DNA from 3 places in the Bradyrhizobium genosp. P genome. Region 3 is predicted to be linked to each of the others. Evidence: predicted binding sites of a transcription regulator. Region 3 holds the regulator's gene; each other region holds the start of a gene.
The links. The regulator PhoB, encoded in region 3, activates phosphate uptake and scavenging genes when phosphate is short. The targets are predictions, from matches to a motif close to TGTCATNNANCTGTCAT.

Region 1: ACP2YO_RS26855 (RNA degradosome polyphosphate kinase) is a predicted target of PhoB. The motif match lies at 2,394-2,410, and genes of this name have one in related genera.
Region 2: phnF (phosphonate metabolism transcriptional regulator PhnF) is a predicted target of PhoB. The motif match lies at 2,594-2,610, and genes of this name have one in related genera.

Annotation. Positions count from the first base shown of each region.
Region 1 is NZ_CP188195.1:5,532,053-5,536,262, forward strand. It holds gene purM (phosphoribosylformylglycinamidine cyclo-ligase) at 1-827, opposite strand, end outside; gene ACP2YO_RS26845 (CDP-alcohol phosphatidyltransferase family protein) at 987-1,529, shown strand; gene ACP2YO_RS26850 (chromosomal replication initiator DnaA) at 1,671-2,348, shown strand; gene ACP2YO_RS26855 (RNA degradosome polyphosphate kinase) at 2,485-4,210, shown strand, end outside.
Region 2 is NZ_CP188195.1:7,313,937-7,318,146, reverse strand. It holds gene phnE (phosphonate ABC transporter, permease protein PhnE) at 14-898, shown strand; gene phnE (phosphonate ABC transporter, permease protein PhnE) at 895-1,743, shown strand; gene phnF (phosphonate metabolism transcriptional regulator PhnF) at 1,839-2,564, opposite strand; gene phnG (phosphonate C-P lyase system protein PhnG) at 2,670-3,131, shown strand; gene phnH (phosphonate C-P lyase system protein PhnH) at 3,136-3,744, shown strand; gene ACP2YO_RS35150 (carbon-phosphorus lyase complex subunit PhnI) at 3,748-4,210, shown strand, end outside.
Region 3 is NZ_CP188195.1:965,065-969,274, forward strand. It holds gene pstA (phosphate ABC transporter permease PstA) at 1-625, shown strand, start outside; gene pstB (phosphate ABC transporter ATP-binding protein PstB) at 622-1,443, shown strand; gene phoU (phosphate signaling complex protein PhoU) at 1,455-2,171, shown strand; gene phoB (phosphate regulon transcriptional regulator PhoB) at 2,284-2,994, shown strand; gene ACP2YO_RS04715 (GcrA family cell cycle regulator) at 3,325-3,834, opposite strand.

The DNA.
Region 1 (4,210 bases), 4.6 Mb from region 3:
AGATCGATGCCGACGCCGAGGTGCTTCGGCAGCACGCGCGGGATGTTGTCGGTAAAGCCGCCGCCGGTGATATGGGCGAGCCCCTTGACCGCGCCGGTCTCGCGGACCGCGCGCAGGCAGGATTTCACATAGAGCCGCGTCGGCGTCAGCAGTGCCGCGCCAAGCGTCATCACGGGCGAGAACGGGGCCGGTGCGTCGTAGCCAAGACCGGATTGCTCGACGATCTTGCGCACCAGCGAATAGCCGTTGGAATGCACACCCGAGGATGCGAGACCAATCACCGCGTCGCCCGCCGCGATATCGGCGCTCGGCAGCAAGGTACCGCGCTCGGCGGCGCCGACGGCAAAACCGCCGAGGTCGTAATCGCCATCCTTGTAGAGGCCCGGCATCTCCGCGGTCTCGCCGCCGATCAGCGCGCACCCGGATTCGCGGCAGCCCTCGGCAATGCCGGCGACGATCGAGGCCGTAGCCTCGGGGTCAAGCTTGCCGCAGGCGAAATAGTCGAGGAAGAACAGCGGTTCGGCGCCCTGCACGACGAGGTCATTGACCGACATCGCCACCAGGTCGATGCCGATGCCGCCATGGATGCCGGTTTCAATCGCGATCTTGAGCTTGGTGCCGACACCATCGGTCGCGGCCACCAGAACCGGATCCTTGAAGCCCGCCGCCTTGAGGTCGAACAGGCCGCCGAAGCCGCCGATCTCCGCATCTGCGCCGGGGCGTGCGGTCGCCCGCACCATCGGCTTGATCAGATCGACCAGACGATTGCCGGCATCGATATCGACGCCCGAATCCGCGTAAGTGAGCCCGTTGTTGCGCTCGGTCATGCCCAATTCCAGATGATCAGGGGCTGGTTACGAGGAATTCCGCCCCCGCGCAATGGCTCGCGGCGCCCTCGCCGCGATACTATGTAGATAACACCCGGCCACTGCTACCAAGAGCCGGATATCGAGTAAAATCAGGCTCCTAGCCGGGAAGCGACCAAGTTGAGTATTCCGAACATCATCACCCTCGGCCGCATCATTTTGGTGCCGGTGATCGTCTGGGCCATCGTCTCCAGCCAGATGGAGATCGCGTTTGCGATCTTCGTGATCGCCGGCGTCAGCGACGCGGTCGACGGCTTCCTGGCCAAGCGCTTCAACATGACGAGCGAGCTTGGCGCCCTGCTCGATCCCCTCGCCGACAAGGCGTTGCTGGTTTCAATCTATGTCGCGCTCGGGATCTGGGGCGCGGTGCCGCGCTGGATCGTGATCCTCGTGGTGTCGCGCGATATCATGATCGTTTCCGCCGTGATTGTGTCATGGTTGTTCGACAAGCCGGTTGAAATGAAGCCGCTGATGGTGTCGAAGCTGAATACGGTGGCGCAGGTCGCATTCGCGGCGCTGGTGCTGGCCTCGCTCGGGTTCGGCTTCCGGCCACATCCCTATGACCTGATCCTGATGGGATTCGTCACGGTCTTTACGTTGGTTTCCGTGTCCCTCTACCTCGTGGAATGGGTGCGGCACATGGGCACGATCGAAGCGCGATAGAGCATGATCCGGAAAAGTGGAAGCCGGTTTTCCCTCGCGACAAACGCAAAGCGTTTGCGCGGAGATCATGCTCAAACAACGAAATGAGATCATGATGCGATTTCTCGTAATCGCATCATGATCGATGGTTTGGAGACTTGTGTGGCAGGTAGCGTTCAACCTCGTCAATTGGCCTTGGCGTTGCCGCACGAGGAGAGACTGACCCGCGACGATTTCCTCGATGGCCCGGCCAACGAAGCGGCGCTGACGCTGATCGACCGCTGGCCCGACTGGCCGAACCGCATCATGCTGCTGGTCGGACCGGAAGGTTCCGGCAAGAGCCATCTCGCCGCGATCTGGGCCGATTTGGCCGGCGCGCGCGCGACCTCGGCGCATGCACTGACCCCGGATGCGGTGCCCGGCGCGCTCGCAACCGGCGCGCTGGTGGTCGAAGACCTGCGGCCATCGGATTTCGACGAGCGCGCGATGTTTCATCTGATGAATCTCGCGCGCCAGGACGATGCCTTCGTCCTGATCACGGCGCGCATCCCGCCGTCCGCCTTCGAGATCGACCTGCGCGACCTTCGCTCGCGGCTGCGCGCGGTCCCGACGGTGACGCTGCTGGCGCCCGACGACCTGGTGTTCCGCGGCCTGATCCTGAAATTCTGCGCCGACCGTCAGATGACGGTGGACGAGTCTGTCGTGACCTACCTGACCAACCGAATCGAGCGCTCCTACGCTGCCGTCCGGCAGGCGGTCGAACTGCTGGATACCGAGGCGTTGCGGCTGGGCCGGCCGGTGACGCGGGTGCTGGCGGCTGAACTGCTGCGCGATGCCTGAAGCGGTCTCCGCACGGCTTGACGACGGAAGCTTACGGAACGTCAATGTCATCGAAACGTCATCGCAATATCACATGGTTTGTGCGCCCTTCCGCTAGACCGCCCGGGCTCCCCGATTCGGATTGGATCAACACTTGATGGACTCGTCGCAAGTAACTGAAATAAAAGACAAAGAGACGGACGTCCCGGCCGTCTCCGCGATCGCGTCCAGCCCCGAGCGGTTCATCAATCGAGAGCTCTCCTGGCTCCATTTCAATCGCCGGGTGCTCGAGGAATCCGTCAATTCCGGCCACCCCGTGATGGAGCGCGTCCGCTTCCTGTCGATATCGGCCAATAATCTTGATGAGTTCTTCATGGTCCGCGTCGCCGGCATCAAGGCGCAGGTCCGCGAGGGGATACCGGAGCGCAGCCCGGACGGGCTCACTCCGTCGGAACAGCTCGTCATGATCAACAAGAACGTGTCAGAACTCGCCTCGGACCAGCAGGCGATCTGGAGCGACTTGCGCACGATCCTGTCCGGGGCCGGCATTCAGCTCATCGACGGGCGCGACGTCACCAAGTCCGAGCGGACCTGGATCGAGGATCACTTCCTACACAACATCTTCCCGCTGCTGACGCCGCTGGCGATCGATCCGGCCCACCCGTTCCCGTTCATTCCGAATCTCGGTTTCACCGTGGCGCTGCATCTGGCGCGGGTCTCCGACGGCAAGCCGATGAACGCGCTGATCCGCATGCCCGGCAAGATCGACCGCTTCATCCGTATCCCTACCGCGAAGGAAGGCGGCGCGGTGCGGCTGATCACGCTGGAACAGGCGACCGGCCTGTTCATCGGCCGGCTGTTCCCCGGCTACACCGTCAAGGGCCAGGGCGCGTTTCGGATCATCAGAGATTCCGAACTCGAAATCGAGGAAGAGGCCGAAGACCTCGTCCGCCTGTTCGAGACCGCGCTCAAACGGCGCCGCCGCGGATCGGTGATCCGCCTCGAAATCGAGGCCAAGATGCCGGAAGAGCTGCGCAGCTTCGTGCAGCGCGCGCTGTCGGCGGCGGACGACGAGGTTTTCCTGGTCGACGGCGTGCTGGCGATGAACGAGCTGTCGCAGCTCACCCGTCTCGATCGCCCGGACCTTGAATTCCCGTCCTATGTGCCGCGCCACCCCGAGCGCGTGCGCGACCATGGCGGCGACATCTTCGCTGCCATCCGGCAGAAGGATCTCGTGGTCCATCACCCCTATGAATCCTTCGACGTCGTCGTCCAGTTCCTGCAGCAGGCGGCGCGCGACCCCGATGTCGTCGCGATCAAGCAGACGCTTTATCGCACCTCGAACAACTCGCCGATCGTGCGCGCGCTGGCGGATGCCGCCGAAGCCGGCAAATCGGTGACCGCGCTGATCGAGCTCAAGGCGCGCTTCGACGAGGAGGCGAATATCCGCTGGGCCCGCGACCTCGAGCGCGCCGGCGTGCAGGTCGTCTACGGCTTCATCGAGCTGAAGACGCACGCCAAGCTTTCGATGGTGGTGCGCCGCGAGGGCGGCAATCTCACCACCTATGTCCACACCGGCACCGGCAACTACCATCCGGTCACCGCGCGCATCTACACCGACGTCTCCTATTTCACCTCGGACCCGATCATCGGCCGCGACGCCGCGCGGGTGTTCAACTACATCACCGGCTATGCCGAGCCGAGCGACATCGAGAAGATGGCGGTGTCGCCGCTGACGTTGCGCAAGCGGATCATCGAACATATCCATGGCGAGATCGCACATGTTAGCCATGGTCGGCCGGGCACGATCTGGATGAAGATGAACGCGCTGGTCGACCCCGACATCATCGACGCGCTGTACGAAGCCTCACAGGCCGGCGTCT
Region 2 (4,210 bases), 3.6 Mb from region 3:
AGATTGGTCCGTAATGGCGACGGCTGTATCCATCCTTCCAGCCCCGCAGCTTGCGGTGCTCAACGACGCCTACCGCAAGGCCGTGGCGCGCAAGCGGCTGAAGATGACGCTTGCCGCCGCGGTGTTCTGCGCGGCGTTGCTGATCGCCGCAGTGGGCGCGGAAGTGGACCTGCGCACGCTGTTCACCTATTTCGGCAATTTCCTCAGCTATTTCGATCGTATCCTGACGCTGGATTCCGGCGCGCGGGTCTGGACCAATCCGGTCGAGTGGTTCTGGGGCCTGAAGAAGTGGCTGCGGCTGCTCGGTGAGACGATCCTGATCAGCTATGTCGGCACGCTGATCGGTGCGGTCTTCGCCTTTGCGCTGAATTTCTTCGCCGCGCACAACACCTCGCCATCGCCCTGGCTGCGCTTCACGGTACGCCGCCTTCTGGAATTTGCCCGCACCGTGCCCGGCATCGTGTTCGCGTTGATCTTCGTGATCGCCTTCGGGCTCGGGCCGATGGCCGGCGTGCTCGCGATCGCGATCCATTCGACTGGCGCGCTCGGCAAGCTGTTCGCCGAGATCGTCGAGAATGCCGACATGAAGCTGGTCGAGGGTATTCGCTCCACCGGGGCAAGCTGGCTGTCCTGCATGCGTTTCGCGGTGCTGCCGCAGGTCGTGACCGGCTATGCCAGCTATGCGCTACTGCGTTTCGAGATCAACGTCCGTGAAGCCTCTGTGATGGGCTTCGTTGGCGCTGGCGGCATCGGCCAGGAGTTCATGGTCGCGATCCGCAAGTTCTACTATTCCGACGTTAGCGCCATCCTTGTCACCATCATCGTCACCGTCTTCATCATCGACATCTCGACGGGGTGGTTGCGCGCCCAGTTGTTCGGCAAGGAGACGCGCCGATGAGTCAGTTGCCGAAGCCGGACACCGCCGAGCTGCGCGCGAAATATCCTGATGTGTTCCAGCGGCCCGCCTCGGCGCGGCTGGCGACGCCGGCGATGATCGTGGCCGCGCTCGCGATCTTCGCGTTCGGGCTGGTCGACCTTGACTTCTCGCCATCGAAGCTGATCTCGGGCGTCAGCCAGCTCGGCTGGATCACCATGATGATGATCCCGCCGAACCCGGGCTCGTCGTTTCCGCTCTACATGCAGGCGATGGGTGAAACGCTGTCGATCGCGCTGCTCGGCACCACGCTGGCCGCCGTCCTGGCGCTGCCGGTCAGCCTGTTGGCGGCGCGCAACATCATCCCTTCGAACCTGATCCGCTTTCCGGTGCGCCGCTTCCTGGATTCGATCCGCGGCGTCGACACGCTGATCTGGGCGCTGGTCTGGATTAACGTGGTCGGCCTCGGCCCGTTCGCCGGTGTGCTGGCGATCATGGTTTCGGATTTCGGCGCGTTCGGAAAGCTGTTCTCGGAAGCGATCGAGGCCGCCGACCGCAAGCAGGTCGAGGGCATCAAGGCCTCCGGCGGCAACGCGCTGCATGAAATTCGCTTCGGCCTGCTGCCGCAGGTACTGCCTGTCATCGCCGGCCAGGTGCTTTACTACATCGAGTCGAACACGCGCTCGGCCACCATCATCGGCATCGTAGGCGCCGGCGGCATCGGCCTGCAGCTCGCCGAGCAGATCCGGGTGCTGGAATGGCAGAAGGTGTCGTTCCTGATCCTGATGATCCTGATCGCGGTCGCCGTGATCGACTTCATCTCGAGCAAGCTGCGCTTTGCGATTATTGGACAGCGCGCAGTTGCGTAGTTCGTAGGGTGGGCAAAGGCGCGGATGCGCCGTGCCACCATTCACGGCGTGTTTGCGATGGTGGGCACGCTTCGCTCTGTCCACCCTACGAATACTCAACTATTCTCCACCAGAAACTCCACCCGCTCCGCTGCGAAGCGCGAGCGCTTGGTGACCAGCGGCTTGTCCGCGGTGTCGACGTCGGTCGAATCGACAACCAGCACAGGACGGCCCAGCGCGAGATCGAGCCGCGCGGCGTCGGTGGCGTCCGCAATCGCAGCGGTGATCCGGGTCGAGGAGCGCCGGTAATCCTTGATGCCGTAATGCGCCAGCAATTTGGTCATCGAGTGGACGTCGGCGAATACGCTGCCGGCGTCGGGAAACTGTTCGGCCGACAGCCAGGTCGTGGAGACGCAGATCGGCGTGCGGTCGGCGAGCCGCACCGACTCGATCCGGATCAGGGGGGCGCCGGTTTTCAAACCGAGTTCACGCGCGATCTCACGGGTGGCGACGTCACTGCCGGCGTCGATCAGCTCGCCACGAGGCTCGTGGCCGCCGGCGCCGACGATCTCGGAGAACCGTGTTCGCGACCGCAACGGATAGGCCAATCGCTGCGCTTCGACATAGGTTCCGCTGCCGCGTTCGGCGCGCACCAGGCCGCGTTCCGCGAGCGCCGCGAGCGCGCGCCGCACGGTGTGGCGGTTGACGCGATAGGTCTCAGCGATTTCGACCTCGCCCGGCAGCTTTTCGCCCGCGGCAAAACGGCCGTCGGCGATGCCGCGCTCAATACCGTCGGCGACCTGCCGCCACAAGGCGACGCCGGAACTTTCCTGCATGCTCATGGCGCGGTGATAACCAGAAATCGTCGATTTGTCACGAAACAGTCATGGCGTTTCGCTATCAAGTTGTCTATTATCATAGACAACTTGATTCAGGCAAGGTTGCTCATGAACTCGATGGTGCGGAACGGCAAAGAAGCGCAGCGCAAGGCCGCGATGGCGGTGCTGGCGCAGTCCGGCGCTGCGGAGATCGCGGGAAGGCTAGCTGATATCGCGGTGCCGGCACATGAAAACCTCCGCGAGCCGGAGAACGGCCTCGTGATGGTGCGCGGGCGGATCGGCGGCGACGGGGCGCCGTTCAATCTGGGCGAGGCGACGGTGTCGCGCGCGGCGGTGCGGCTTGCGACCGGCGATGTCGGATTCGGCTACACGCTCGGCCGCGACAGCCAGAAGGCGCAGATGATCGCGTTGTGCGACGCCATGGTGCAGTCGGCGGAATTGTCGGGCGAGGTGGAGGCGAAGGTGATCGCGCCGCTGCGCGCAAGCCTGGACGCCGAACGCGGCCGCAAGGCTGCGGAAACCGCGGCGACGCGGGTCGATTTCTACACGATGGTGCGCGGTGAAGGATGATGCGATGACGACGGTTGCCGAATTGCCCACAGGCTTTGCCGACAAGGTGTTGTCGGCGCAGTCGACCTTCCGCTCTGTCATGGACGCAATGGCGCGCCCGGGCAACGTCCAGCGCATCACGGCCCAAGCGGGAACGCCCGCCGGCATGATGCGCGGCTCGTCTGCGATCGCGCTGACGCTGTTCGACCACGACACGCCGATCTGGCTCGATGCCGCGATGTCGGCGACACCGGATATCGCGAGGTGGCTCAAGTTCCACACCAGCGCGCCGGTGCTTGCGGATTCCTCGATCGCCAGCTTCGCGCTGATCGGCGATGCCGGCAATCTTGCGGCGCTCGATCGCTTCGCGTTCGGCACCAACGAATATCCGGATCGTTCGACCACGCTGATCCTGCAGGTCGACAGCGTGACGCAAGGGCCGGCGTTCGAGCTGAAGGGTCCCGGCATCGACGGCACCGCGCTGTTGCAGGCAATGATCCAGCCGCGCGACCTGTTCGAGCGGCTCACCATCAACGAAACCCTGTTCCCGCGCGGCATCGATGTCGTGCTGGTCCATGACGATGCCATTGTCGCGATCCCCCGCACCACGCGGCTGGTCGCAAGCGGAGTGTAAGCGATGTATGTAGCCGTCAAGGGAGGCGAACGCGCCATCGAGAACGCTCATCGCCTGCTCGCGCATGAGCGGCGCGGCGACCGCGATGTGCCCGATGTGTCGCTGGCGCAGATCGCCGAACAGCTCTCGCTCGGCGTCGACCGCGTCATGACCGAAGGCTCGCTCTACGACCGCGAGCTCGCGGCGCTCGCCATCAAGCAGGCCCGCGGCGACATGATCGAGGCGATCTTTTTGGTCCGCGCCTTCCGCGCCACGCTGCCGCGCTTCGGCGCCACCGAGCCGGTCAACACCGGCGAAATGCAGGTGCGGCGTCGCGTCTCATCGACCTTCAAGGACATTCCAGGCGGCCAGATCCTGGGACCGACTTTCGACTACACCCATCGCCTGCTCGATCCGCAACTTGCCGAGGGCTTCGTGCCGGAGCAGCCGTTGACGGCGGAAGCGTCTCAGGCGGCGACGCCGCGCG
Region 3 (4,210 bases):
GACCGTGATCGGGGTCGGCGTCGGCGCGCCGCTCGGCCTGTTCGCCGGCACCTATCTCGCCGAATACGGCAGGCATGACCGGCTCACCTCGGTGATCCGGTTCATCAACGACATCCTGCTCAGCGCGCCCTCGATCATCATCGGCCTGTTCATCTATGGTGCCGTCGTGGTGCCGATGCGCGGCTTCTCGGCGATCGCGGGCTGTCTGGCGCTCGCGGTCATCGTGATCCCGGTCGTGCTGCGCACCACCGAGGACATGCTGCTGCTGGTGCCCAATCCGCTGCGCGAAGCGGCCTCCGCGCTTGGCCTGCCACGCTCGCTGGTGATCAAGCGGATCGCTTATCGCGCCGCCCGGTCGGGTTTGATCACCGGCGTGCTGCTGGCGACCGCCCGCGTCGCCGGCGAGACCGCGCCGCTGTTGTTCACCGCGCTGTCGAACCAGTTCTTCAGCCTGGATCTGACCAAGACGATGGCCAACCTGCCGGTGACCATCAACAACTTCGTGCAGAGCCCCTATGCCTACTGGAAAGAGTTGGCCTGGAGCGGCGCTTTGCTCATCACCTTCACCGTGCTCGCCCTCAACATCGGCGCGCGCATCCTTGGTGCCGAAAGGGCCGCAAAATGACCGAGCTCTCCGTTTCGACGACTACCCCGAGCCACGTTGCTCCGCATGCGCCGCTGCCGGATGCGCCCCCGAAGGTTACGGTACGCAACCTCAACTTCTATTACGGCGAGCACCATGCGCTGAAGAACATCAACCTGACGCTCGGCACCAACCGCGTCACCGCGTTCATCGGCCCGTCCGGCTGCGGCAAGTCGACTTTGCTGCGCATCTTCAACCGGATGTATGATCTCTATCCGGGCCAGCGCGCCGTCGGCCAGCTGATGCTGGACCAGACCAACATCCTCGATCCCAAGCTCGACCTCAATCTGTTGCGCGCGCGGGTCGGCATGGTGTTCCAGAAGCCGACGCCGTTCCCGATGACGATCTACGAGAACATCGCCTTCGGCATCCGCCTCTACGAGAAGATCTCGAAGTCCGAAATGGACGACCGCGTCGAGAAGGCGCTGCGCGGTGGCGCGCTGTGGAACGAGGTCAAGGACAAGCTGAACGCGTCGGGGCTCTCGCTCTCCGGCGGCCAGCAGCAGCGGCTGTGCATCGCGCGGACGGTTGCGGTGCGGCCCGAGGTGATCCTGTTCGACGAGCCGTGCTCGGCGCTCGATCCGATTTCGACCGCCAAGGTCGAGGAGCTGATCCAGGAGCTGTCCGAGGACTACACCATCGCGATCGTCACCCACAACATGCAGCAGGCGGCCCGCGTCTCCGACAAGACCGCCTTCATGTATCTCGGCGAACTGATCGAGTTCGACGACACCAACAAGATTTTCACCTCGCCCAGCGATCGACGCACGCAGGACTACATCACCGGCCGGTTCGGCTGAGGAGATAGACGATGGCTTCTGAACATACCGCCAAGGCATTCGACAGCGACCTGCAGGAACTGACACGCCTGGTCGCCGAGATGGGTGGCTTGGTCGAGCGCATGATCACCGAGTCGGTCGATGCGCTGATCCGCCGCGACGTAGCGCTCGGCAAGCGCGTCGTCGCTGCCGACATCGAGATCGACAGCTTGCAGCGCGTCATCGAGGAGCGCGCGGTTCTGACCATCGCACGCCGCCAGCCGATGGCGATCGATCTGCGCGAGATCGTCGGCGCGATGCGGGTGGCCACCGACCTCGAGCGGATCGGCGACCTCGCCAAGAACATGGGCAAGCGCGTCGCGGCGCTGGAGAGCGATTTCCAGCCGCTCAAGCTGATCCGCGGCCTCGAGCACATGACCGACCTCGTGCTGTCGCAGGTCAAGTCGGTGCTCGACGCCTATGCCGCCCACGATCTGCCGGCGGCGATGAACGTCTGGAAGGGCGACGAGGAGGTCGACGCGATCTGCACCTCGCTGTTCCGCGAACTGCTCACCTACATGATGGAAGATCCGCGCAACATCTCGTTCTGCATCCATCTGATGTTCTGCGCCAAGAACATCGAGCGGATCGGCGACCACGCCACGAATATCGCCGAAACCGTGTTCTACATGATCGAGGGCCAGCAGATCATGGACAAGCGTCCAAAGGGTGACATGACCAATTTCGCTACCACGGTTCCGGGCACCTAATCACCATCTGGCGAAGTGGGCACCGGCTTTCCGGCAAGAACGTGCTCATCAAGGAGATGATCGTTTCGGTTCGCGTCAGGACAACGGATCAGGACAGAGAGAACACAAACCGATGAGCGCACGCATTCTGGTGGTCGAAGACGAAGAAGCGCTGACGACGTTGTTGCGCTACAACCTCGACGCGGAAGGCTACGATGTCGAGACGGTCGGACGCGGCGATGACGCCGATACCCGGCTGAAGGAGCGCATTCCCGATCTTGTGGTGCTTGACTGGATGCTGCCGGGCCTCTCCGGCATCGAGCTGTGCCGCCGCCTGCGCGCGCGTCCCGAGACCAAGCAGCTCCCTATCATCATGCTGACCGCGCGCGGAGAAGAAAGTGAACGGGTGCGCGGCCTCGCCACCGGCGCCGACGACTACATCGTCAAGCCGTTCTCGGTGCCGGAACTGCTGGCGCGGGTGAAAGGCCTGTTGCGCCGGGCGAGCCCGGAGCGGCTTGCGACCGTGCTGACCTATGGTGACATCGAGCTCGACCGCGAGAAGCGCCGCGTGGCGCGCTCGGGCCGTCCGATCGATCTCGGCCCGACCGAGTATCGGCTGCTCGAGTTCTTCCTCGAGCATCCCGGCCGCGTGTTCAGCCGCGAGCAATTGCTCGACAGCGTCTGGGGCCGCGACATCTATATCGACGAACGCACCGTCGACGTGCATATCGGCCGCCTGCGCAAGCTGCTCAATCCCGGCCGCGAGCAGGATCCGATCCGCACCGTGCGCGGTGCCGGCTACGCACTCGACGATCGTTTTGCAAAGGCCGAGCCGCAGCCGTAAGGCTGCGCGAACAGCAACACACCGTCGTCTGGGCCTAGTGAGGCAGCCACCGGCGGCAGGGTTCCCTCCCCCCTTGCGGGGGAGGGTTAGGGAGAGGGGTGCCGCTTGCTCCGCTGCCGATTGATCGCGAACCGTGACAGCGAGTGTCTCGCCGGTTCGATTGATCAAGCTTCGCTACATGTCTTGCATTGGAGTTCGGGGCCTACCCCTCTCCCCAACCCTGCCCCGCAAGGGGGCGAGGGAGCCTGACCCGCGTGCTCACCTCACATCGTCGAACGTGAGACCCCGCGAGATGGCGCTGACGAAAATCGCAGCACTTCGAATTCTGCCTTACCGCGTCGGCTTTGCTGCCGGCCGCCGGCGATCGTTGGCGGGCTGGTAGGCGATGCGCGAATGATGCGCGCAATAGGGCAGGCCGCCGAGCGCCTTGCCGCCGCAGAAGAAGAAATCCGGGCTTGAGGGATCGCCGACCGGCCAGTGACAGGTCGCCTCGTTCAGCTCGAGCAGCGACAGCCGCTGGCTCATCGGAACGACGTTGTCGTAGGCGATCGGATCCGGCTCCATCTCGACCTCGAAGGCGTGGGCCAGCGCAGTATTGCCGCGCGACACTGGCCGCGCCACCCGCATCATATGCTGCGCGGGGCGTGCCTTGCGCTGTCGCGGCGCGGCGGTGGAGGGGGCCTTGGCGCGGCCCGACAGGCCGAGCCGGTGCACTTTGCCGATCACGGCGTTCCGCGTCACATTGCCAAGTTCCGCCGCGATCTGGCTGGCCGACAGGCCGGATTCCCAGAGCTTCTTCAGCTGCTCGACGCGATCGTCGGACCAGGTCAATACAGTCATCGCATTTTTCCCTTCGCCTAGCACCGGCCAGTCCTTGGAGCGGTGCTGCGAGCCAAAGCTCGAAAAACTCCTGCGGTCAGAATCCCTTAGCCCTCGCCGAGCGCGCCTATGCGCCCGAACGTCTACGCAGAACCAAGTCTACTTAAGGGGTCCAGTACTGCCGCACGAGATGTCGTACCCGACAGCCCAAACGCTACAATATGGCGTGACTCCGGCGCAAGAGTCCGCGGTAGCGCGTCCACATGTTCCCACACTTATGCATTGCAATGAGTCTTTTCCACCGCACCGGAATGCCCCGGATTGCGTTCGTTTCGCATTGCCGGCAGGCCGCTTCGTGACGATTGACAGTTACTGCCTGCAGCATAGAATGCCTCCA